4 regions of the Pantoea phytobeneficialis genome follow, and region 4 is predicted to be linked to each of the others. Evidence: predicted binding sites of a transcription regulator. Region 4 holds the regulator's gene; each other region holds the start of a gene.
The links. The regulator CRP, encoded in region 4, controls carbon source genes, mostly activating them, when cyclic AMP is high. The targets are predictions, from matches to a motif close to ATGTGANNNNNNTCACAT.
Positions count from the first base shown of each region.

Region 1: cdd (cytidine deaminase) is a predicted target of CRP. The motif match lies at 3,344-3,361, and genes of this name have one in related genera.
Region 2: idnD (L-idonate 5-dehydrogenase) is a predicted target of CRP. The motif match lies at 3,333-3,350, and genes of this name have one in related genera.
Region 3: deoC (deoxyribose-phosphate aldolase) is a predicted target of CRP. The motif match lies at 3,786-3,803, and genes of this name have one in related genera.

Region 1 is NZ_CP024636.1:3,306,968-3,312,785, reverse strand. Features, by position in the region: gene metG (methionine--tRNA ligase) at 1-1,468, shown strand, start outside; gene CTZ24_RS15355 (endonuclease domain-containing protein) at 1,708-2,061, opposite strand; gene CTZ24_RS15350 (CidA/LrgA family protein) at 2,213-2,605, shown strand; gene CTZ24_RS15345 (CidB/LrgB family autolysis modulator) at 2,598-3,290, shown strand; gene cdd (cytidine deaminase) at 3,410-4,309, shown strand; gene CTZ24_RS15335 (NAD-dependent malic enzyme) at 4,467-5,818, shown strand, end outside.
Region 2 is NZ_CP024636.1:3,807,773-3,813,590, reverse strand. Features, by position in the region: gene rlmG (23S rRNA (guanine(1835)-N(2))-methyltransferase RlmG) at 1-1,107, shown strand, start outside; gene CTZ24_RS17600 (NADPH-dependent 2,4-dienoyl-CoA reductase) at 1,108-3,111, opposite strand; gene idnD (L-idonate 5-dehydrogenase) at 3,411-4,442, shown strand; gene idnO (gluconate 5-dehydrogenase) at 4,452-5,216, shown strand; gene CTZ24_RS17585 (gluconate:H+ symporter) at 5,287-5,818, shown strand, end outside.
Region 3 is NZ_CP024636.1:2,542,444-2,548,261, reverse strand. Features, by position in the region: gene deoD (purine-nucleoside phosphorylase) at 1-87, opposite strand, end outside; gene deoB (phosphopentomutase) at 121-1,344, opposite strand; gene deoA (thymidine phosphorylase) at 1,440-2,762, opposite strand; gene deoC (deoxyribose-phosphate aldolase) at 2,816-3,595, opposite strand; gene CTZ24_RS11840 (TatD family hydrolase) at 3,879-4,655, opposite strand; gene CTZ24_RS11835 (patatin-like phospholipase family protein) at 4,652-5,704, opposite strand.
Region 4 is NZ_CP024636.1:3,986,256-3,992,073, reverse strand. Features, by position in the region: gene argD (bifunctional acetylornithine/succinyldiaminopimelate transaminase) at 64-1,284, shown strand; gene CTZ24_RS18610 (YccS/YhfK family putative transporter) at 1,286-3,361, opposite strand; gene crp (cAMP-activated global transcriptional regulator CRP) at 3,420-4,052, opposite strand; gene CTZ24_RS18600 (OsmC family protein) at 4,355-4,759, shown strand; gene CTZ24_RS18595 (phosphoribulokinase) at 4,807-5,676, opposite strand; gene CTZ24_RS18590 (YheU family protein) at 5,738-5,818, opposite strand, start outside.

The DNA.
Region 1 (5,818 bases), 680 kb from region 4:
ACACTTCTTCTTCGACCTGCCGTCTTTCAGTGAAATGCTTCAGGCATGGACCCGTTCTGGCGCGTTGCAGGAGCAAGTGGCGAACAAGATGCAGGAGTGGTTCGAGTCTGGCCTGCAACAGTGGGACATCTCGCGTGATGCCCCGTATTTCGGCTTCGAAATCCCTGATGCTCCGGGCAAATATTTCTACGTATGGCTTGATGCGCCTATCGGCTATATGGGTTCCTTTAAGAACCTGTGCGACAAACGCGGCAATATCGATTTTGACGAATTCTGGAAACAAGATTCCACTACCGAGCTGTATCACTTTATTGGCAAAGATATCGTTTATTTCCACAGCCTGTTCTGGCCAGCGATGCTGGAAGGCAGCCAATACCGTAAGCCGACTAACCTGTTTGTACACGGCTATGTGACGGTAAACGGCGCGAAGATGTCGAAATCACGCGGCACCTTCATCAAGGCCAGCACCTGGTTGCAGCACCTGGATGCCGACAGCCTGCGTTACTACTACGCGGCGAAGCTCTCTTCACGCATTGATGATATCGATCTGAATCTGGAAGACTTCGTCCAGCGCGTCAACGCAGACATCGTCAACAAAGTGGTGAACCTGGCGTCACGTAACGCGGGCTTCCTGACCAAACGCTTTGGCGGCAAACTGTCGGCTGAGCTGGCGGACCCTGCGTTGTATCAGACCTTTATCGATGCTTCTGAGAAGATCGGCGAAGCCTGGGCCAGCCGTGAATATAACCGCGCAATCCGTGAAATCATGGCGCTGGCGGATCTCGCCAACCGTTATGTGGATGAGCAGGCACCGTGGGTGGTAGCGAAACAGGAAGGCCGTGACGCTGACCTGCAAGCCATCTGTTCAATGGGTATCAACCTGTTCCGCGTACTGATGACCTGGCTGAAGCCGGTACTGCCGTCGCTCAGCGCGCGTGCAGAAGCCTTCCTGCAAAGCGAATTGAGCTGGGATGCCATTCAGCAACCGCTGTTGGATCACAACGTGGCACCGTTCAAAGCGCTGTATGGCCGCATTGAGATGGCTAAAGTCGACGCCCTGGTTGAAGCATCAAAAGAAGATGCTGCCGCGGCCAACAAACCGGCTGTTACCGGACCTTTGGCTGACGCGCCGATTGGCGATGCCATCACCATTGATGATTTCGCTAAAGTCGATATGCGCGTGGCGCTGATCGAGAAGGCTGAGCTGGTGGAGGGTTCGGATAAATTGCTGCGTCTGGAGCTGGATCTTGGCGGCGAAAAACGTCAGATCTTCTCGGGTATCCGTGCTGCCTATCCGGATCCGTCCGTGTTGGTCGGCAAGATGACCATCATCGTTGCCAACCTGGCACCGCGTAAGATGCGTTTTGGTATCTCGGAAGGCATGGTGCTGTCAGCCGGACCGGGTGGAAAAGACCTGTTTGTATTGTCGGTGGATAGCGGCGCGCAACCGGGGATGCCGGTAAAATAATACGCTGCTGTTACCCTCACCCCGGCCCTCTCCCGCAAGCGGGAGAGGGAGATGTTTGTGCGGCCCTCTCCCGCTTGCGGCAGAGGGAGATGTTTGTGCGGCCCTCTCCCGCTTGCGGCAGAGGGAGATGTTTGTGCGGCCCTCTCCCGCTTGCGGCAGAGGGAGATGTTTGTGCGGCCCTCTCCCGCTTGCGGGAGAGGGAGATGTTTGTGCGGCCCTCTCCCGCAAGCGGGAGAGGGTTAGGGTGAGGGTGACCAATTAAGTTGCCGATAAATCTCCTCCACCACCGCATCTAATTCGCAAAACACCTGATTATTCCAGAAGCGAATCACCCGCCATCCGCAACGATGCAAATAGGCTGTCCTGACTTCATCGTAGTGCAACGTCGATTGTTCAGCGTGCTGACCACCATCAAGCTCGATAACCAGTAAACGCTCGATACAGGCAAAGTCGACAATGTAACGTCCGATTGCGTATTGCCGACGGAATTTTACCCCGCATAAATTCCGGTCACGCAAAAAACGCCATAACCGAAGTTCCGCCTCAGTCATATTCTTGCGAAGCTCACGTCGCAGCAGAATCGCTCTTTTCATTCTCACCTCCTTATGAACGCCGCCAGACTATGCTTTTTTACCGGGCCTGTCTGGAAATGCCGCCAAACCCGGAATCTGTCTCGCAATGTGATCTCTGGCACGCTATGCGCTTAATGCGTATGATGAAGTCCTGAGAAAACAGGAGCCTGTCATGCCCACCGTGCTGTCTGTCTGCTGGCGCTATTTACGTGCCTTTGTCATTATTTACGCTGCTCTTTATGCCGGAATCGGCATTGCCGCCCTTCTCCCGATCACCATTCCCGGTAGCATCATCGGTATGTTGCTGTTGTTTGCCTTGCTGGCACTGCAAATTCTGCCGGTTGATTGGGTCAAGCCTGGCTGCCACTTGATGATCCGCTACATGGCGTTGCTGTTTGTGCCGATCAGTGTTGGCGTGATGGGCTATACCGACATCCTTACCGCCCAATTCGGTCCGATTGTGGTTTCCTGCCTGGTCAGTACTTTCCTGGTGTTGGTGGTGGTGAGCCTGAGCGCTGAACGGATGCAACGGCCAAAAGTGAGGAAGGAATCGAACGATGAGTGACATCTGGTGGTCATTACCCCTCACCCTCGCCGCTTATTTCCTGGCACGCAAGCTGGCCGCGAAAATCAATATCTCCATCATTAATCCGCTGCTGGTGGCGATGGCGATTGTGATTCCAATTTTGTTGCTCACCCATATGCCTTATGCGCGTTACTTCGCGGGCAGTGCGCTGCTGAATCAATTATTACAACCTGCCGTGGTTGCACTGGCCCTGCCGTTGTATGAGCAGATGCATCAAATCCGCGCGCGCTGGAAAACCATTATCAGCGTCTGTTTTATTGGCAGCCTGACCGCCATGATTTCCGGCACCGCCATTGCGTTATGGCTGGGAGCGACCCCGGAGATCGCCGCCACCATTATGCCGAAATCCGTCACCACGCCGATCGCGATGGCCGTGTCCGGCTCGCTGCATGGTATTCCCGCCATCAGCGCCATCTGCGTGCTGATTGCTGGGGTGCTGGGTGCCGTGTTCGGTCATATGCTGCTGAATCTGTTACAGGTAAAAAGCAAAGCATCGCGGGGACTAGCCATTGGCAATGCTTCGCATGCGTTGGGTACTGCGCGAGCGGCGGAAATTGATTATCAGGAAGGGGCATTCAGTTCTCTGGCGTTGGTGATTTGCGGCATTATTACGTCGTTACTGGCACCGTTTCTCTACCCGGTCCTGATGCACTGGCTGGGATGAAACTTGCGAGAGATCTCTCAAAGTTGAAACGCGCAAATCGTCTTACATTGTCAGAGAGATATAGATCACATATAAACCTTCTGGCGGCGTGCCGCCGCTGACGAGGTAACGAGGCCATCATGCATCCAAGATTCACTTCCGCTTTCTCTGCCCTGCCGCTCAGACTGCAACAGGCGCTGCAACCCTTGCTGGACGCGGCCGATTTTCATGGCGTGCTGCATGCCAATGAAGTGACACAGCTACAGCAGGCTACCGGTCTGGATGCAGATGCCCTCGCTCTCGCGCTGTTGCCATTGGCGGCATCCTGCGCGATTGCCCCGGTGTCGAACTTTAACGTGGGCGCGATCGCGCGCGGCATCAGTGGCAACTGGTATTTTGGTGCCAATATGGAGTTCCGCAACGCCCCATTGCAGCAGACAGTACATGCTGAGCAAAGCGCTATCACCCATGCCTGGCTGCGTGGTGAAACCCGGCTGGAAACCATCACCGTCAACTACACACCTTGCGGGCACTGCCGCCAGTTTATGAATGAACTGAACAGTGGCACCGCAATTCGCGTCAGCCTGCCGGGACGGGCAATCCGCACCCTTGGCGATTATCTGCCCGATGCCTTTGGCCCGGCAGATTTGAATATTGCCGAACGTTTGCTCACCCCGGTTGATCATGGTTTTGCTTTGCAGGGCGATACACTGCAACAGGCAGCCATCGAAGCCGCCAATCAAAGCCATGCACCCTACAGTCAGAGCTACAGCGGCGTGGCGCTACGCAGTCGCAGTGGGCAGATTTTTACCGGACGCTACGCCGAAAATGCCGCGTTTAATCCCAGCCTGCCACCGCTACAGGCAGCATTGATTCTGATGAATATGCATAACGAAGCCCTGGATGGCATTCAGCAGGCGGTACTGGCGGAGTGTCAGACGGCAACCCTCAGCCAGCGAGATGCCACGCGTGCGACACTTGCGGCGCTGGGTTGTCATGCGTTTGCAACAGAAACCTTGTCAGCCATTGCAGTTAAGTGATCCTTTTACCGCTTTTGTGACCTTTTATTAACAAAAGCTGTACATCCGCAGGAAATTTCATAGGATCGGGCGCCAGAAATCACTTCACAATAAGAAAGGCTGGCGTTACCTTTCCCGGCGACACGCCAGAAAACACTGCAACCGGAGCAAACATTGCATGGAACTCGAGTACGAAAGTAAACGTCCGCTGTATATTCCTTACGCGGGTCCGATCCTGCTGGAATTTCCGCTGTTGAACAAAGGCAGCGCCTTCTCTCTCGAAGAACGTAATGAATTCAATCTTAATGGCCTGCTGCCCGAAGCGGTTGAAACCATTGAAGAACAGGCAGAGCGTGCCTGGCGTCAATTCCAGGATTTTAAGAACAATAACGACAAGCACGTCTATCTGCGTAATATCCAGGACACCAACGAAACCCTGTTCTACCGACTGCTGGACAATCATCTGGAAGAGATGATGCCGATCATCTACACCCCGACGGTCGGTGCCGCCTGTGAACACTTCTCCGAGATTTATCGTCGCGCACGCGGCGTGTTTATTTCCTATAACAATCGCGACCGCATCGAAGACATGCTGCAAAACGCCACCAAACAGAACGTGAAGGTAATTGTGGTCACGGATGGTGAACGTATTCTCGGCCTCGGTGACCTCGGCATCGGCGGCATGGGGATCCCGATTGGTAAACTTTCGCTGTATACCGCCTGTGGTGGCATCAGTCCGGCGTATACCCTGCCGGTAGTGCTGGATGTAGGTACCAATAACCAGCAATTGCTGAATGACCCGCTGTACATGGGCTGGCGTCATCCGCGTATTTCTGGCGAAGAGTACGAAGCCTTCGTTAATGATTTTATCCAGGCCGTTAAACGCCGCTGGCCGAAAGTTCTGCTGCAATTTGAAGACTTCGCCCAGAAAAACGCCATGCCGCTGCTGGAACGTTATCGTGATGAAATCTGCTGCTTCAACGATGATATTCAGGGCACCGCCGCGGTGACCGTGGGTACGTTGATCGCCGCCAGCCGTGCCGCAGGCAGCCGCCTGTGCGAACAAAAAGTGGTGTTCCTGGGTGCCGGTTCTGCTGGCTGTGGTATCGCCGAACAAATTATCGCGCAAATGAAGTCGGAAGGTCTGAGCGATGATGAAGCACGCTCTCGTGTCCTGATGGTGGATCGCTTTGGTCTGCTGACCGACAAATTGCCAAATCTGCTCGATTTCCAGAGCCGTCTGGTGCAGAAGAGCGACAATCTGAAGGGCTGGGATATCACCAGTGATTCGATCTCTCTGTTGGATGTGGTACGCAACGCCAAACCGGATATCCTGATTGGTGTTTCCGGACAGCCAGGTCTGTTCACCGAAGAGATCATTCGTGAGATGAACAAGCACTGCAAACGCCCGATTGTGATGCCGTTGTCCAATCCAACCTCGCGCGTTGAAGCAACTCCGGCAGATATTATCGCCTGGACCGACGGAGCCGCACTGGTGGCAACTGGCAGTCCGTTTGCACCGGTGAACTG
Region 2 (5,818 bases), 180 kb from region 4:
GAACTGACTGAACGCACCCTGACGTTGCACCGCTTTCCACCGATGCGTGAAGAAAGCCCGTTGCAGGCGTGGGATGCGGCAGATGAATATCTGTTGCAGCAGGCGCTGCCGGATGGCCCGGTGCTGGTGTTTAACGACAGCTTTGGCGCGCTGACCTGCGGATTAAATCCGCGCCAGGTCTGGCACGTCAGTGATTCCTGGCTCAGTCAGCAGGCGGCACGCCAGAATCTGCATCTTAACCAGCAGGATGAAGATCAGGTAACGTTCCTCGACAGCCTGGCGGCATTACCGTCGGCCCCGGCGGCGGTATTGATCAAAATTCCTAAGACGCTGGCGCTGCTGGAACATCAGCTGCGTGCGTTACGCGATGTGGTCACCCCGGACACCCTGATTCTGGCGGCGGCAAAAGCCAAAGATATCCATAGCTCCACGCTGCAACTGTTTGAACGTATTCTCGGCGAGAGCAAAACCTCGCTGGCGTGGAAAAAAGCGCGTCTGATTTACAGCCGCTACACCGCGCCCAAGCTGCCTGACCTGGCGCAAACCACTGTCTGGCCGCTTGACGGCACCGATTATCAGATCCACAACCATGCCAACGTGTTCTCCCGCAGTTCGCTGGATATTGGCGCGCGCTTTTTTATGCAACATCTGCCGCATGATATCGAAGGGGAGATTGTCGATCTTGGCTGTGGCAATGGGGTGATTGGCCTGATGGCGCTGGAGCAGAATCCCCAGGCGGAGGTGCTGTTCTTTGACGAATCGTACATGGCGGTGGCATCCAGTCGTCTGAACGTTGAAGTGAACCGACCGCAGGATGTGAATCGCAGCCAGTTCCGCGTCAATAACGTGTTGAGCGGCTTCCCGTCCGATCGTCTGCACGCGGTGCTCTGCAACCCGCCGTTCCATCAGCAGCATGCGGTGACTGACCACCTGGCGTGGCAGATGCTGCGTGATGCCAAACGATGTCTGCAATATGGCGGCGAGTTGCGCATCGTTGGCAACCGCCACCTCGATTATCACCACAAAATGAAGAAGCTGTTTGGCAACTGCACGCTGGTGGCGTCGAATGCCAAGTTTGTGGTGCTGCGTTCGGTCAAACTGCGTTAATCACAGGCTGAGCGCCAGCTCGGTGGCTTGTGCGATGGCGCGGCGGGCATCCAGCTCCTGCGCCACATCGGCCCCGCCAATCAGCCTGACCTTTTTGCCGCGCGCAGTGAGCTGATCTGCCAGCACCCGCAGCGGTTCCTGACCGGCACAAATCACCACGTTATCCACCGCCAGCACCTGGGTTTGGTCCTGATGACGCAGGTGCAGACCCTGGTCGTCAATCTTCAGATACTCCACATCGCCCCACATGGTGACGCCGTGGGCCTGCAAACTGGCGCGATGAATCCAGCCGGTGGTGCGCGCCAGCCCGGCACCCGGTTTGCCAGATTTACGTTGCAGCAACCAGATCTGCCGATCAGCGGGCAGCGGCTGGGGGGTAATCAATCCGCCACGAGCCGCCAGTGCGCGGTCAACGCCCCAGCTTTGGTAGAAATCTTCGTGATGACCTGCCTGATGCAGCAGATATTCTGCGGTATCAAAACCGATGCCTCCCGCGCCAATAATGGCCACCCGCTTGCCGACCGGTTTTTTATCCCGCAATACGTCGAGATAGCTGAGTACGCACGGATGATCGATGCCGGGTAACGTCAGTTGGCGCGGCGCAATGCCGGTGGCGACGATCACTTCATCGGCGTCCTCCAGTTGGTCGGCGCTGACGCGGCACTGGGTATGAATCTCCACGCCAGCGGCCTGGAGTTGGTGGCGGAAATAACGCAGCGTTTCGCTGAACTCCTCTTTGCCGGGGATCTGACGGGCGATATTAAACTGCCCGCCAATCTGTGCCTCGGCTTCATATAGCGTCACCTGATGCCCGCGCTGTGCCGCCTGCAAGGCAAATGCCATACCCGCCGGTCCTGCGCCCACCACCGCCAGCCGTTTGGGTTGAGTGGCAGCGGTCACTGGCATCAGCGTTTCATGACAGGCGCGGGGATTGACCAGACAGGAGGTCACTTTGCCGACAAAAATCTGGTCGAGGCAGGCCTGATTACAGGCGATACAGGTATTGATCGCTGCGTCATCACCCGCCTGGGCTTTGCTGACAAAGGCGGCATCGGCGAGAAATGGGCGCGCCATCGACACCATATCCGCAATGCCGTCACGTAACAGCTCGGCAGCCACCGCCGGATGGTTGATGCGGTTGGTGGCAATCACCGGCACGGAAACGCGCTCGCGCAGGTGTTTGGTCACCCAGGCAAAACCGGCGCGTGGCACGCAGGTGGCGATGGTTGGAATACGCGCCTCGTGCCAACCGATGCCGCTGTTAAACAACGTGACGCCGCACTGCTCCAGTTTTTCCGCCAGATCCAGCGTTTCATGCAGCGTGCTGCCGTTGTGCACCAGATCCAGCATTGAGATGCGAAAGATAATAATGAAATCGTTACCGACCGCCTCGCGTACTGCACGCGTCACCGCCAGCGCGAAACGTTGACGGCGTGACACATCGCCACCCCAGTCGTCGTCCCGCTGGTTGGTGTGCGCTACCAGAAACTGGTTTATCAGGTAACCCTCTGAACCCATGATTTCGACGCCATCGTAACCGGCCTGCTGAGCGAGGCGGGCGCATTGGGCGAAGTCGGCGATGGTTTGCCGAATATCAGCGTCGCTCAATGCCTGGGGCATAAACGGATTGATCGGTGCTTGCAACGGTGAGGGGGCGACCAGATTGCGCTGATAACTGTAGCGTCCGGCGTGCAGGATTTGCAGGGCGATTTTGCCGCCCCCGGCATGTACCGCATCGGTGATGGTGCGATGCCAGCCGCACTGACTTTCCTGATTAAGAATGGCCCCACCCTGGGCGACCACTCCTTGCGGATTGGGCGCGATACCGCCGGTAACAATCAATGCCACCCCTTCACGCGCGCGCTCTGCATAGAAGGCAGCGAGCCGGGATGCGCCATCGGCATGTTCTTCCAGGCCGGTGTGCATGGAACCCATCAGAAAGCGGTTTTTGAGTTGGGTAAAGCCTAAATCCAGCGGAACAAACAACTCAGGATGCGGAGTCATAATCACTCATAAATTAAGTGGTCGGATGAGTTAACTTTAGCGTCAATTAATTGGGAAGGAAGTGCAATGCATCCAGCTTGTGAGAAGTGTCAAAAAAGCGCGATAAATCGCACCGCTACACCAGGGGTCCACGCGCAATTTATTGCGCGATCTTGCCTCCGACGCTGAATCAGCTTGCCCGTATCACGTTATGCGTAACAGCTTTTCCGTAACATGGTTTTGAGTGATCTTCATCACAGTTTTAACCCCTGTAACCCGGTTTTATGACCCCCATTGCAACACCACTGAATGGGGAAGTTATGAAAATCGAAACGCAATCCTGCGTGATCACCGGAAAACAACAAGTCAGCGTGGCGCAGCAGCAGGTGGAGTGGAACGGCAAAGGCACGCTGGTACGCATTACGCGCGGGGGTATTTGCGGCTCCGACCTGCATTATTATCAGGAAGGTAAAGTCGGTAGCTATGAAGTCAAGATGCCGATGATCCTCGGCCATGAAGTGATTGGTTTTGTGGTGGAAAGTGATGATCCACGCCTGAAGCCGGAACAAAAAGTGGCGGTTAACCCGTCCAAACCTTGCGGTGAATGCAAATATTGCCGCCGTGAGCAGGAAAACCAGTGCGTTTCGATGCGCTTCTTCGGCAGCGCCATGTATGTGCCGCATGTCGATGGCGGGTTTACCCAGTACAAAGTGGTGGACAGCGCGCAGTGCATCCCTTTCCCACAGGACGCAGACGAAAGCGTGATGGTGTTTGCCGAGCCGCTGGCGGTGTGCATCCATGCCACCCACCAGGCAGGCGATCTTACCGGTAAGCATGTGTTTATCTCCGGCGTTGGCCCGATTGGCTGCCTGATCGCCGCAGCGGCCAAAGCGCGTGGTGCGGCATCGATTGTCTGTAGCGATATCAGCGAACGTTCACTGGCGATGGCCCAGCAAATGGGGGCCACTGACGTGATTCATGCCGCCAACGGCGACTTCACCCCTTACCTGGCAGACAAAGGCTACTTTGACGTGTCTTTCGAAGCCTCTGGTCACCCTTCTTCGTTGCAACGCTGCCTCGACGTGACCTGCGCCAAAGGTACTCTCGTGCAGGTGGGTATGGGCGGAGCAATTCCCTCGTTCCCGATTATGCAATTGATTGCTAAAGAGATTAACCTGGTCGGTTCCTTCCGCTTTACCCATGAATTCAATACCGCTGTCGAGTGGCTGGCACAGGGCGTGGTCAAGCCGCTGCCGTTGTTCAGCGGAGCATATGGCTGGCAGGACATTGATGCGGCGTTGCAGTTTGCGGGCGACAAAACCCGGGCGGCAAAAGTCCAGTTAACATTTTAAGGAGATACGATGAGTCAGCTATTTTCCCTCGAAGGTAAACGCGTACTGATCACCGGTTCGGCGCGCGGAATTGGTTTCCTGCTGGCACGCGGTCTGGCGGAAGCGGGTGCAGAAGTGATCGTCAACGCCACCACCCCAGCCGGGGCCGAGCAGGCGGCAGCGAAACTGCGTGACCTTGGCTTGCGTGCTCAGTCGAAAGCCTTTGATGTTACACAATCGGCGCAGGTGCAGCAGGCGGTAGACGAGATTGAAGCCGAGTGGGGCGCCATTGATGTGCTGGTGAACAACGCGGGTATTCAGCGTCGCCGTCCGTTCCTCGAATTCCCTGAGCAGGACTGGAATGACGTGATTGCCGTGAACCAGACCGCGGTATTCCTGGTGTCACAAACGGTGGCGAAGAAGATGGTGGGACGTCAGCAAGGCAAAATCATCAATATCGGTTCGATGCAGAGCGAATTGGGCCGCGACACCATCACGCCGTATGCCGCTTCCAAGGGGGCCGTCACCATGCTGACACGCGGTATGTGCGTTGAGCTGGCGCGTCACAATATCCAGGTCAACGCCATTGCACCGGGCTACTTTGTTACCGAGATGACCCAGGCACTGGCTGACGATCCGGCTTTCACCGGTTGGCTCACCAAACGTACCCCAGCGGCGCGTTGGGGCAAACCTGAGGAGCTGATTGGTGCAGCGGTGTTCCTCTCCTCAAAAGCCTCCGATTTCGTCAATGGTCACTTGCTATTCGTCGATGGCGGTATGCGCGTGGCGGTGTGATGTGACTGGCGCATTCACCAGGGTGCGCCTAAACCTTAATCACCTCTTGTTTCTCTATGGATAATAAAAAATGCCAATAACCATAATCGTTCTGGGCGTGGTTCTCCTGCTGGTTTTAATGATTGTTTTCAAGGTCAACGGCTTTATCGCTCTGGTGTTTGTCTCCGCTGTGGTGGGGATTGCCGAAGGGATGACGCCGCTGAATGTCATGGCGTCGATCCAGAAAGGTATCGGCTCAACGCTGGGCGGGCTGGCGATGATCCTCGGCTTCGGTGCCATGCTTGGGCGGCTGGTGTCGGACACCGGGGCCGCGCAACGGGTCGCGACCACGTTGATTGCCGCCTTCGGGAAGGAGCGACTGCAATGGGCGCTGGTGGTCACCGGGCTGATTGTTGGTCTGGCGATGTTCTATGAAGTGGGCTTTGTGCTGCTGCTGCCGCTGGTGTTCACCATCGTTGCCGCTGCCGGGTTGCCGTTGTTGTATGTCGGTGTGCCGATGGTGGCTGCGCTGTCCGTTACGCACTGCTTCCTGCCGCCGCATCCTGGTCCAACGGCCATCGCCACTATTTTCGGCGCGAACCTCGGCACCACGCTGTTGTACG
Region 3 (5,818 bases), 1.4 Mb from region 4:
AATGTGCTTCGCACGCAGCGGATCGCCCGGCATCAGAACCACGTCCGCGAAATCACCCATTTCTGCATTAATATGAGGCGTTGCCATCGTTATTTTCCTTATTAAAAATTGGTCGCTGTTTTACAGCATGCTTTTGCCGTAGTCCATGCTGGACAGGCCAAAATAGTGTGCGATTGTCTGGCCGATATCGGCAAAGGTATCACGATAACCCAGAGAGCCGGGTTTAACTTTCGGGCCGTAGATCAACACCGGAATATGCTCACGGGTATGTTCGGTACCGTGCCAGCTGGGGTCACAACCGTGGTCGGCGGTCAGGATCAGAATGTCATCCTCCTTCACCAGTTCCATCAGCTCAGGCAGACGACGGTCAAACAGCTCCAGCCCGCCAGCATAACCGGCGATATCGCGACGATGGCCCCAGGTCGAGTCAAAATCGACGAAGTTGGTGAACACAATCGACTGATCCGGCGCTTTCTTCATTTGCGCGATCGTGGCGTCGAACAATTCATCCAGACCGGTGGCTTTCACTTTTTGCGTGATGCCCTGCTGCGCGTAGATATCCGCGATTTTGCCCACGGAAATCACTTCGCCGCCCTTCTCATCCACCAGCTTTTTCAGCATGGTCGGTGACGGTGGTTCAACCGCGAGATCGTGGCGGTTGCCGGTGCGCTGGAAGTGACCGGCCTTGTCGCCAACAAACGGGCGCGCAATCACACGACCAATGTTGTAGCCACCTTCGGTCAGCTCTTCACGGGCGATTTCGCACAGCTCGTACAGCCGCTCCAGTCCAAACGTCTCTTCATGGCAGGCAATCTGGAATACCGAATCCGCCGAGGTGTAGAAAATCGGCTTGCCGGTTTTCATGTGCTCCTCGCCGAGTTGGTCAAGGATCACCGTCCCGGATGAGTGACAGTTGCCGAGGTAGCCTGGCAGATCGGCGCGTTGTACCAGTTTATCCAGCAGTTCCTGCGGGAAGCTGTTCTCCTTGTCGCTGAAGTAGCCCCAGTCGAACAGTACCGGCACACCGGCAATTTCCCAATGGCCTGACGGCGTATCTTTACCGGAGGAGAGTTCACTGGCGTAGGCATAGGCGCCGATAATTTCCGCACGCGGATCCAACCCTGGCGGGAAACGCCCGGTGGAGAGTTCAGCGGCTTTACCCAACCCCAGCGCGGTGAGGTTTGGCAAGTGCAGCGGACCTTCGCGGCCTTCATTGGCCTGGCCTGCAAAGCACGCTTCGGCGATATGGCCGAGCGTATCCGATCCTTCATCGCCGAACTTAGCGGCGTCTTTGCTGGAGCCGATCCCAAAGGAATCGAGCACCATAATAAAAGCACGTTTCATGCAAGTCTCCTGCGCAACTGCGCGATGACAAGTCAAAAAAAAGCGATCAGATCAGTATACCCGAATGGCTTCGGCCTGGCACGCAGCGGCGGCAACTATTCGCTGATGCGGCGATAAACCACCGGCGTCTCAGGCGGCGCAGTGTCACTCAGGGTGATGGCTGCTTTGACCGCAGCGGCAGCCTGCTGCCATTGCGCTTCGGTTGCGGCGTGGATTACCGCCAGTGGGCGTTGTGCATCAGCCTGCGCCCCAAGGGTAATCATTTCGCTCAGACCAACGCTGTAATCAATGGTATCGCTGGCGCGTTGACGACCACCGCCCAGTGCCACCACCGCCATGCCGAGGGCGCGGGTATCCATCGCGCTGACAATGCCCGGCTGGTCGGCATACACCGCTTTACTGAGCATGGCGGCAGGCAGGTAATGGTCCATACGCTGGATAAAGTCCGTCGGGCCTTGCTGCGCGGCTACCATACGGCCAAACACCTCTGCCGCCTGGCCGTTATCCAGCACCCGTTGCAGTTGCTGCCGAGCCTCGGAGTCATTTGACGCCAGCTTGCCGGATATCAGCATTTCACTGCACAGCGCCAGCGTCACCTCCAGCAGGCGGGGATTACGCGCTTCGCCGGTAAGGAACTGCACCGCTTCACGCACTTCCAGGGCGTTACCGGCGCTGGAAGCCAGCACCTGATTCATGTCGGTCAGCAGCGCGGTGGTTTTGCACCCTGCGCCATTGGCAACGCCGACAATCGCCTGTGCCAGGTTTTCTGAGGCTTCAAAGGTTGGCATAAAGGCACCGCTGCCCACTTTGACATCCATCACCAACGCATCCAGCCCTTCCGCCAGCTTTTTCGCCAGGATCGAGGCGGTGATCAGCGGGATCGAATCAACGGTGGCGGTGATATCGCGTGTCGCGTAAAAACGTTTGTCAGCCGGTGCCAGCGAGTTGGTCTGACCGATGATCGCCACCCCATTTTCTTTGATGATCTCGCGGAAACGATCATCGCTCGGGAAGATGTCAAAACCGGGGATCGCTTCCAGCTTATCCAGCGTGCCGCCGGTATGGCCAAGACCACGACCCGAGATCATCGGCACATAACCACCACAGGCGGCGATCATCGGGCCAAGCATCAGCGAAGTCACATCACCCACGCCGCCGGTTGAATGTTTATCGACAATTGGCCCGTTGAGGTTCAGCGCCTGCCAGTTCAACACCGTGCCGGAATCACGCATCGCCATCGTCAGCGCCACGCGTTCGGCCAGCGACATATCGTGGAACCAGATGGTCATCGCCAGCGCGGCGATTTGTCCCTCTGATACGCTGTTATCACGCACACCGTTGATAAAGAAACGGATCTCCGCTTCGCTCAACTCACGACCATCGCGTTTTTTGCGAATAATTTCTTGTGGCAGGAACAAGGTTGCCTCCCCGGCTGAAAATCGCGCGATAAATCGCGCCGCTACGAAAACAATTAATACCCAGCTTTGCTGGCGGTGGTGACATGGCCCAGCGTATTAAGCAGGCTCGCCAACAGGCTGGAAGCGCCAAAACGGAAATGGCGAGCATCCGCCCAACCCGCACCAAGGATATCGTCGGCCAGTTGCAGATAATGGGCCGCATCCTCTGCGCTGCGCACGCCACCTGCCGGTTTAAAACCGACCTGCTGCTGCACGCCTTTATCGCGGATCACGCTCAGCATGATAGCGGCGGTTTCCGGCGTGGCGTTGACCGGCACCTTACCGGTGGAGGTTTTGATAAAGTCGGCACCGGCATCGATAGCGATTTCGGAAGCCTCACGGATTAACGCCGCATCTTTCAGTTCACCGCTTTCGATAATGACTTTCAGCAATACACCAGATGCCGCACAAGCTTCTTTGCAGGCTTTCACCAGATCAAAACCGATCTGACGATTGCCCGCCAGCAGCGCGCGATACGGGAACACCACATCCACCTCATCGGCACCGTAAGCGATCGCCGCGCGGGTTTCCGCCAGTGCGATATCCAGATCATCATTGCCATGCGGGAAGTTGGTCACCGTGGCGATACGGATTTCCGGTGTGCCCTGCTCGCGCAACGCTTTGCGCGCCACCGGGATAAAGCGCGGGTAGATACAGATAGCGGCGGTGTTACCAGCGGGTGATTTGGCCTGGCGGCACAGCGCGATCACTTTTTCGTCAGTATCGTCATCGTTCAGTGTGGTCAAATCCATCAGTTGCAGTGCGCGCTGCGCGGCTGCGGTGAAATCAGTCATGGTACTCTCCAAAAAAGTCAGCCTGGGCGGAAGTCGCCCGCCAGGGAATGTGATAATTCTAACAATTTGAGCGACGAAATATTCGATCATTCATCACATGAAAAAAGAAAACTGTGCAAATAATACATTTATTAGGTGATAAAAATCACAAAATATCACCATTACATGCCCGGTACGATCGGGAATGCAGATGTTATTATTATCACATTAATTGAGAAAGTTGTGTCGCCACCACCCTGTAAATGTAGCCAATTCAGAGCAGCACGCAGGGATCAGACCAGGTTCAGTCGGGGAGATTGAAGACGCGCAGGCTGTTTTGCCATAGCGCATCAGCGATGACATCCGGCGGCTCACGGCGTAGCTGGCACAAGACATCAAACACCAGCCGTGCTCGCTCCGGGCGATTGGGTTCGCCCTGATAACCGTTCAGCGGCATATCAGGCGCATCGGTTTCCAGTAACAGGGAATCCAGCGGCAATGCTGCGATGGTGTTACGCGTTTTACTGGCGCGTTCATAGGTAATGGTGCCACCGACGCCGATCGCATAGCCAAGTTGGATAAAACGCTGTGCCTGTTGCAGGCTACCGGCAAAACCGTGCACCACACCACGGCGCGGCAGATCGTGACGGCGCAAATGCAGCGCCAGCTGATCGTGGGTACGACGTGAATGGAGGATCACCGGCAGATCGAAACGTTTGGCTAGCTTCAACTGCCCATCCAGCAGCCGGGTTTGTTTGTCGAACTGGGGATCGTCCATATACAGATCGAGTCCGATCTCCCCCAATGCCACGCGTTTTACGTCCGGGGTGTGCAGACAATCCGTCAGTTGATCAAGGTGCGTATCCTGATGCACGGCGATCTGAATCGGATGCAGCCCCAGCGCGGCATATAACGCGGCATGTTGTTGTGCCAGCTGGCTGACCAGCGCAAAGCGGCTGGCATCGACGCTGGGTACAATAATACGTTCAACCCCTGCCTGCGCAGCACGCACAATGCTCGCTTCCGCCGCATCAACAAACGGCGGGAAGTCAAAATGGCAGTGGGTATCGATAAATCTCATGCCAGCGAACCTGCATCATAATCAGCATCGTTACCGGCCACGTCTGGCGTGTTGACCTCGCGGTTATCCGGCGCATTCGCCACCGCAGCAGGTGGCGTAACGACAGTATGCCGCACAAATGGTTCGGCATCACTCAGCCACTGCCCGAGCGTGGCCAGGAAATAGCGGCCGCAGCGCCGCCCCAGATGGTAATCCTGATTCAACGAGGCGATGCGACTGCCCAGCGCGTTACTGGCTAACGGTTTGGGTGGGAAGATCTCGATAATGCGCAAATCCCCCGGCGGCTGATCGATAAATTGTTGAATATCATGATAACTTTCTTCGTGCTGATGCAAGATGTTGATCATTGGCTGCAAAGCGCTGTCGCTCAGCCAGCGTTCCATGCGCTTGATCCATTTCGGTGTGTACGACATCTGCGACGGAACGGTGCGAATCACCACAACGGTATCGGCACCCCGCCGGGCCGCCTCACGCACCGGAATGGCATCGCTGATACCGCCATCCAGATAACTGATGCCATCCATCTCCACGCCGCTGCGATAGAACCCCGGAATGGCACTGGAGGCTCTGATGATATCGAGCCAGGTATTGCGGGTTGGGCTGAAGTAATGCGCGCTGTAATCATCGCTGCGGCAAGCGCACATATAAAACTCACTGCCTTTGGCAAACAGCCCCTCCGCCGTGCTCATCGCCAACGGCAGCTCCTGACTGGTGATATCTACCAGCCAGTCCAGATCGATCAGATTTCCGCCACGCACAAAACGCACCGGATCAAAGAAGAGTTTGCTGGTGGTGTAACGGGTGATCACGCGCCGCGCATAACCCGGTTGGGCGCAGACATACGCTGAGAGATTTTGTGCGCCTGCGGAGGTGCCAAGCATCAGATCAAAAGGATTGAAGCCTGCGCGCTGAAACTCATCCAGCACTCCGGCGGTAAAGATGCCACGTTGACCGCCACCTTCGCACACCAGCGCAATTTTGTTTGATTTGAAGGGCGTGAGCGCTAAGGGTTCGATGGTTCCCAGCGTCACAGGGATGCGTATACCCAAAATGTGTCCCTCAGCGGTTCTTTCTCTGAGGGGTGCTAAAGCGCAGAATCGCCACCGCCCGCAACCCGGAGAACCAGTCATTATTATGCCCTGACTGGTCTCCGCTTCAGGCTA
Region 4 (5,818 bases):
TTTATGCATATTTTGTGATTATAATTTCACGTCAGCTCAACAAATAATCCGATGAGGTAGGCAATGGCAGCAGAAAAGCTAGCGGTAACCCGGGAAACGTTCGATAACGTTATTTTGCCTGTTTATGCACCAGCGCAGTTTGTGCCGGTAAAAGGCAAGGGCAGCCGAGTCTGGGATCAACAGGGCAAAGAATATATCGATTTCTCTGGCGGCATCGCGGTGACTGCGCTGGGCCACTGCCATCCGGCGCTGGTGGAGACACTGAAAACCCAGGGGGAAACCCTGTGGCACACCAGCAATGTGTTCACCAATGAACCGGCGTTGCGTCTGGCGAGTAAACTGATTGCCGCGACCTTTGCTGATCGCGTGTTCTTTGGTAACTCCGGTGCCGAAGCTAACGAAGCCGCGTTTAAGCTGGCGCGCTACTACGCCTGCAAAAAACACAGTCCGTTCAAAAGCAAAATCATCGCCTTCCATAACGCTTTCCACGGGCGCACGCTGTTTACCGTATCAGTGGGTGGTCAGCCGAAATACTCCGACGGCTTTGGCCCGAAACCGGCTGATATCGTGCATGTTCCCTTCAACGATCTGGCGGCGGTAAAAGCGGTGATCGACGATCACACCTGCGCCATCGTGGTCGAACCGATTCAGGGCGAAGGCGGTGTGATGCCTGCCACTCCTGAGTTTATGCAGGGCCTGCGTGCCTTGTGTGATGAGCACAACGCGCTGCTGGTGTTGGACGAAGTGCAGAGCGGCATGGGCCGTAGCGGCAAGCTGTTCGCTTACGAACACTACGGCATCACCCCGGATATCATCACCACCGCGAAAGCGCTGGGCGGCGGCTTCCCGGTAAGCGCGATGCTGACCACCAATGAAATCGCCTCGGTGATGGCTCCCGGCGTGCATGGCACCACTTACGGCGGCAACCCGCTGGCCTGTGCGATTGCCGAAACGGCGCTCGACATCATCAACACCCCTGACGTGCTGGACGGTGTTGAATCACGCCGTCAGCAGTTTGTGGAAGCCTTGAAAGCGTTGGATAGCAAATTTGACCTGTTCACGGATATTCGTGGCAAAGGTCTGTTGATCGGTGCGGCATTGAAGCCGCAGCATGCCAGCAAGGCGCGTGACATTCTGCATGCCGCTGCCGCCGAAGGTCTGATGATCCTGACTGCTGGCAATGATGTGATCCGTTTTGTACCGTCACTGGTGATTGAACCGACCGATATCGAAGAGGGTATGGCGCGGTTCGCAGTGGCTATCGAGAAGGTGCTGGCGGCGTAACTCAGTTTTTCACCCGTAGTCCGGTCAGCCAGCGGCCATGATGTGGTCGCTGGCTCCATGCCAGAGAAGAGATGGTGTGCATCACGTTCAGGTGTTGCAGAATGCGCTTCACATGCTGCTCGACAATCGTTACCGCCCCCTCATTGATGTTTTCCGGTGCTTCCAGAATATTGCTGTCGTTACCGGGGCCATCATGCTCCAGCCGCTGCTGACAGCGTTGCAGCGCGATCTCACAGGATTGCAGATACCTTTCCGCCAACTTAGGCGTCAGCATGGTATGTTCGCGTGCCAGGATAGTCATGGCGTTGATGTGTTCGACAATAAACTGACTGTGCGTCACCCAGAGCCGCATATCTTTCAGGTACTGCGAATTGAAGCCCGGCTCGGTCATCGCCTGATTCAGCGAGTTAAACATGGCGTTATGCGCCTGGTTGACCTTGATGCGCTGATACGCCAGTTTCTCCGGTGACTGCTCCGGTCCGAGCAATAATTGCATCGCTTCCTGGTCGGCTTCCAGCGCATCGTGCGCATTCTTACGCAGTAAGCCGCTCTGCCACTGCGGCCACAGCCAAATCATGCCGCCAAAGGCAATCAGACATCCCATTAGCGTATCCATCATGCGTGGCAGCAGGAACTGCGCGCCATTCAGTGACAGCAACTGGAGCGAATACACCGCCGTCACCGTAAAGCCAATCATTGACCAGCCGTAATATTTACGTGTCACCAGATAGCTGGCGAGGGTGATCGCCAGCATAAACAACAGGGTGATGGATTCCGGTACGTCAAAGCGTAACGAGGCGGCAGCAATCAACAGCCCGGCAAAGGTGCCGAGCGCTCGGTGTTGAATTCTTACCCGAGTGGCGCTGTAGCCATTCTGGCTGACGAACATGGTGGTCATCAGAATCCAGTAAGGTTTGGGGATGTTGAAGAACAGCGCCAGCGCGCTACCAAACATCAGCATCACGGCAAAACGTGCAGCGGTGCGTAAGGCGGGGGATTTCAGCGACAGATAGCTGCGCAGCGCCGGAAAAAACGGCAGACGCCGTTGGCGATCGGCCATCAGATCACGGGTATACAGCGGTTTCTGGGTGCGCAGCACGCGCGCAATGCGGCTGAAGTGATACAGGCAGAAATTCCCCACCGGATTGTCCGGGTGCTGGCGGGCAATTTTTTCCAGCGCACCCAGCTGCTTATCCATTTGAAACCGTTCCGGCAGCTGGTGATACAAAATGGCATCGGCCAGCAAGCGCAGACGGGCGGAGATGGTCTTGGCATTCCAGCGAATCACCGCTTCAGCATGGCTCTGCTCCACCAGCTTTTGCACTTCTTCCGGCTGATGCAGGCTGACGGAGATATGTTCCTGCAAATCGAGTGCCACCTGAAAGGCACGCGTCAGGCGTTTATGGCTGTTATCGCGGCTGGCCGACAGCATATGCATTTGCTGGTAGCAGGTGGTGATCAGATCTACCGCTTTTTGCTGGCGTGCCAGCAACGGCGGCAGCGCTTTCTCCGGGTCGGTCAGCTGCGTCAACAGGGTATATTTGGCATCGCAATAATCCGCCAGCTCACGGTACAGCAGGCTCAGCGACTCGCGCATCGGCTGCTCTTTCCACAGCCAAAACCAGAACCAGTTGAACAACCCATACCACAAGGTCCCGCCGATATAGAGCAGCGGAGGCACCCAGATCGGCATACGTCCCACCAGGCTCAGGGTAAAGATGGAGGCAATCAGCGTGGCGGGTAACAAGCGGCCATGCAACGGGCTGATCTCACCCGTCACGCCCACTAATAGTGGCAGCACCAGCAGAATCAGCGGCAGGGGGACGTGATAATCCGTCAGCCACTGGATCAGAAAGCTGCCGGTCGCAAACAGGGAACCGCCAATAATCAGGCGTTTAAAAAAGCGTTTATGGGGCGTATCAAGACCGGCGATGTTGCAACAGGCGGGCACTAAGGAGAACAGCAAGCCTTTTTGCAGGTCGCCAAACAGCCAGCCGAGGGCCACGGGCAGGCACAGCACCAGCGTTTGCCGCAGGGCATAGTTCACTTCGGGATGATAGATGATTCGACGCCACATCAGCTCATCGCAGACAAAAACGGCGTGATGCTGCCATCACGCCGTGGGTGAGAAGAAATTAGCGGGTGCCGTAAACGACGATGGTTTTACCATGTGCGGAGATCAGGTTTTGATCTTCCAGCATTTTCAGAATACGGCCAACTGTCTCGCGTGAGCATCCGACGATCTGACCAATTTCCTGACGGGTGATTTTGATCTGCATCCCGTCCGGGTGGGTCATGGCATCGGGCTGTTTGGCCAGATTGAGCAGCGTCTGCGCAATGCGACCGGTCACATCAAGGAAGGCAAGGTTGCCCACTTTTTCTGATGTCACCTGTAGGCGACGCGCCATCTGCGCCGAAAGACGCATTAAAATATCCGGGTTTACCTGAATCAGCTGACGGAATTTTTTGTAGGAAATTTCAGCCACTTCGCAGGCAGTTTTGGCTCGTACCCAGGCACTACGTTCCTGACCTTCTTCAAACAGGCCAAGCTCGCCGATGAAATCCCCCTGATTGAGGTAGGAGAGAATCATCTCTTTGCCTTCTTCATCCTTGATCAGCACCGCAACGGCACCTTTCACGATGTAGTAGAGCGTTTCCGCTTTCTCACCCTGATGAATCAGGGTGCTTTTGGATGGATATTTGTGAATATGGCAATGGGACAGGAACCATTCGAGTGTAGGGTCTGTTTGCGGTTTGCCGAGAACCATTCGCTATTATCCTCTGTTGTAATCGTGCCCAAAACACAGGGGGCAGTTTTCCCTGTCAGGCGGTGAAATCGTAGAGCGCTTCCTGTTAAGGAAAATTATTCGGGTGGACTCTTAAGCCAGGCTTCTGATTCTTCCCGCCTTCGTCTATTGCGACGAAAATATTTTCAGCTCTGTTTGTAGCACAGCTTTTGCTAGCTGTCTTCTGTTGTCTCGCTTCAGCAAAAGGGCGATTAGTCTGGATTGCTGTTTCTCAGGTGAAAGCGTACTCTGGCGGCAAATCAGCCTATTCAGGAGAAAGAATAATGCAGGCACGGGTTAAATGGGTGGAAGGGCTTACCTTTCTCGGAGAATCCTCATCAGGTCACCAGATATTAATGGATGGCAATTCGGGCGACAAAGCACCGAGCCCGATGGAGATGGTGCTGATGGCGGCAGGCGGTTGCAGCGCGATTGACGTCGTGTCGATCCTGCAAAAAGGGCGCAATGATGTGAAGGATTGTGAGGTCAAACTGACCTCGGAACGTCGTGAAGAAGCGCCACGCATTTTCACACATATCAACCTGCATTTTATTGTTACCGGCAAAGCGCTGGGCGATAAAGCAGTGGCGCGGGCGGTTGATCTGTCGGCTGAAAAATATTGCTCGGTAGCGATTATGCTGGGCAAAGGGGTAGAAATCACCCACAGCTACGAGGTTATTGAACTCTAGCCCGGTCGTAACGGCGCGATAAATCGCGCCGTTACGGTTATGTTTGATTATTCGATGCGTTTGCCTTCAATCAGTCGCTGCACCAGCGGCGTCATAATCAGCTCCATCGCCAGACCCATTTTGCCGCCGGGCACCACCAGGGTGTTCATATGCGAGATAAAGGAATCCTGAATCATCGCCAGCAGATAGGGGAAGGCAATACCTTCCAGACCACGGAAATGGATCACCACAAAGCTTTCATCAAGTGATGGAATTTCACGCGCAGCAAACGGGTTAGACGTATCGACGGTGGGTACGCGCTGGAAGTTGATATGGGTGCGTGAGAACTGCGGGGTGATGAAGTTGATGTAATCTTCCATCGAACGCACCACCGAATCCATCACCGCTTCGCGTGAATGGCCGCGCTCGCTGGTGTCGCGAATCAGCTTTTGAATCCACTCAAGGTTGACGATCGGTACCACACCTACCAATAAGTCGACGTGTTCAGCCACGTTGTGCTGCTGCGTCACCACCCCGCCGTGCAAGCCTTCATAAAACAACACATCGGTGTTTTCCGGCAGCGGCTGCCACGGGGTGAAGGTACCCGGCACCTGATTCCACGGCACGGCCTCGTCATAGGTATGCAGATATTTGCGCGACTGACCAAGACCGGTTTTACCGTATTGCTTAAAGGTTTGCTCCAGCAGGCCAAAATCGTTGGCCTCCGGGCCGAAATAGCTGATATGACGGCCAAGGTCGCGCGCTTTGCGGATCGCCATGTCCATCTCAGGGCGCGTGTAGCGATGAAAACTGTCACCTTCGACCTCCGCCGCATGCAGGTTCAACTGCTGGAATATTTTGCGGAAGGCAAGGCTGGTGGTGGTGGTTCCGGCGCCGCTGGAACCGGTAACGGCAATGATCGGATGCCTGGCTGACATAACAAAGCTCCCTGTGAAGTCCGGCGATGAGCATTGTTAGCACGAAAAGCCGGGATGTGCATTAGCCGCGAAATTCACCGCGTGCCATGATATTGACGGTTTCGTGCAGTTCTGACCACACCAGTACTGCGTCACCGCGTTC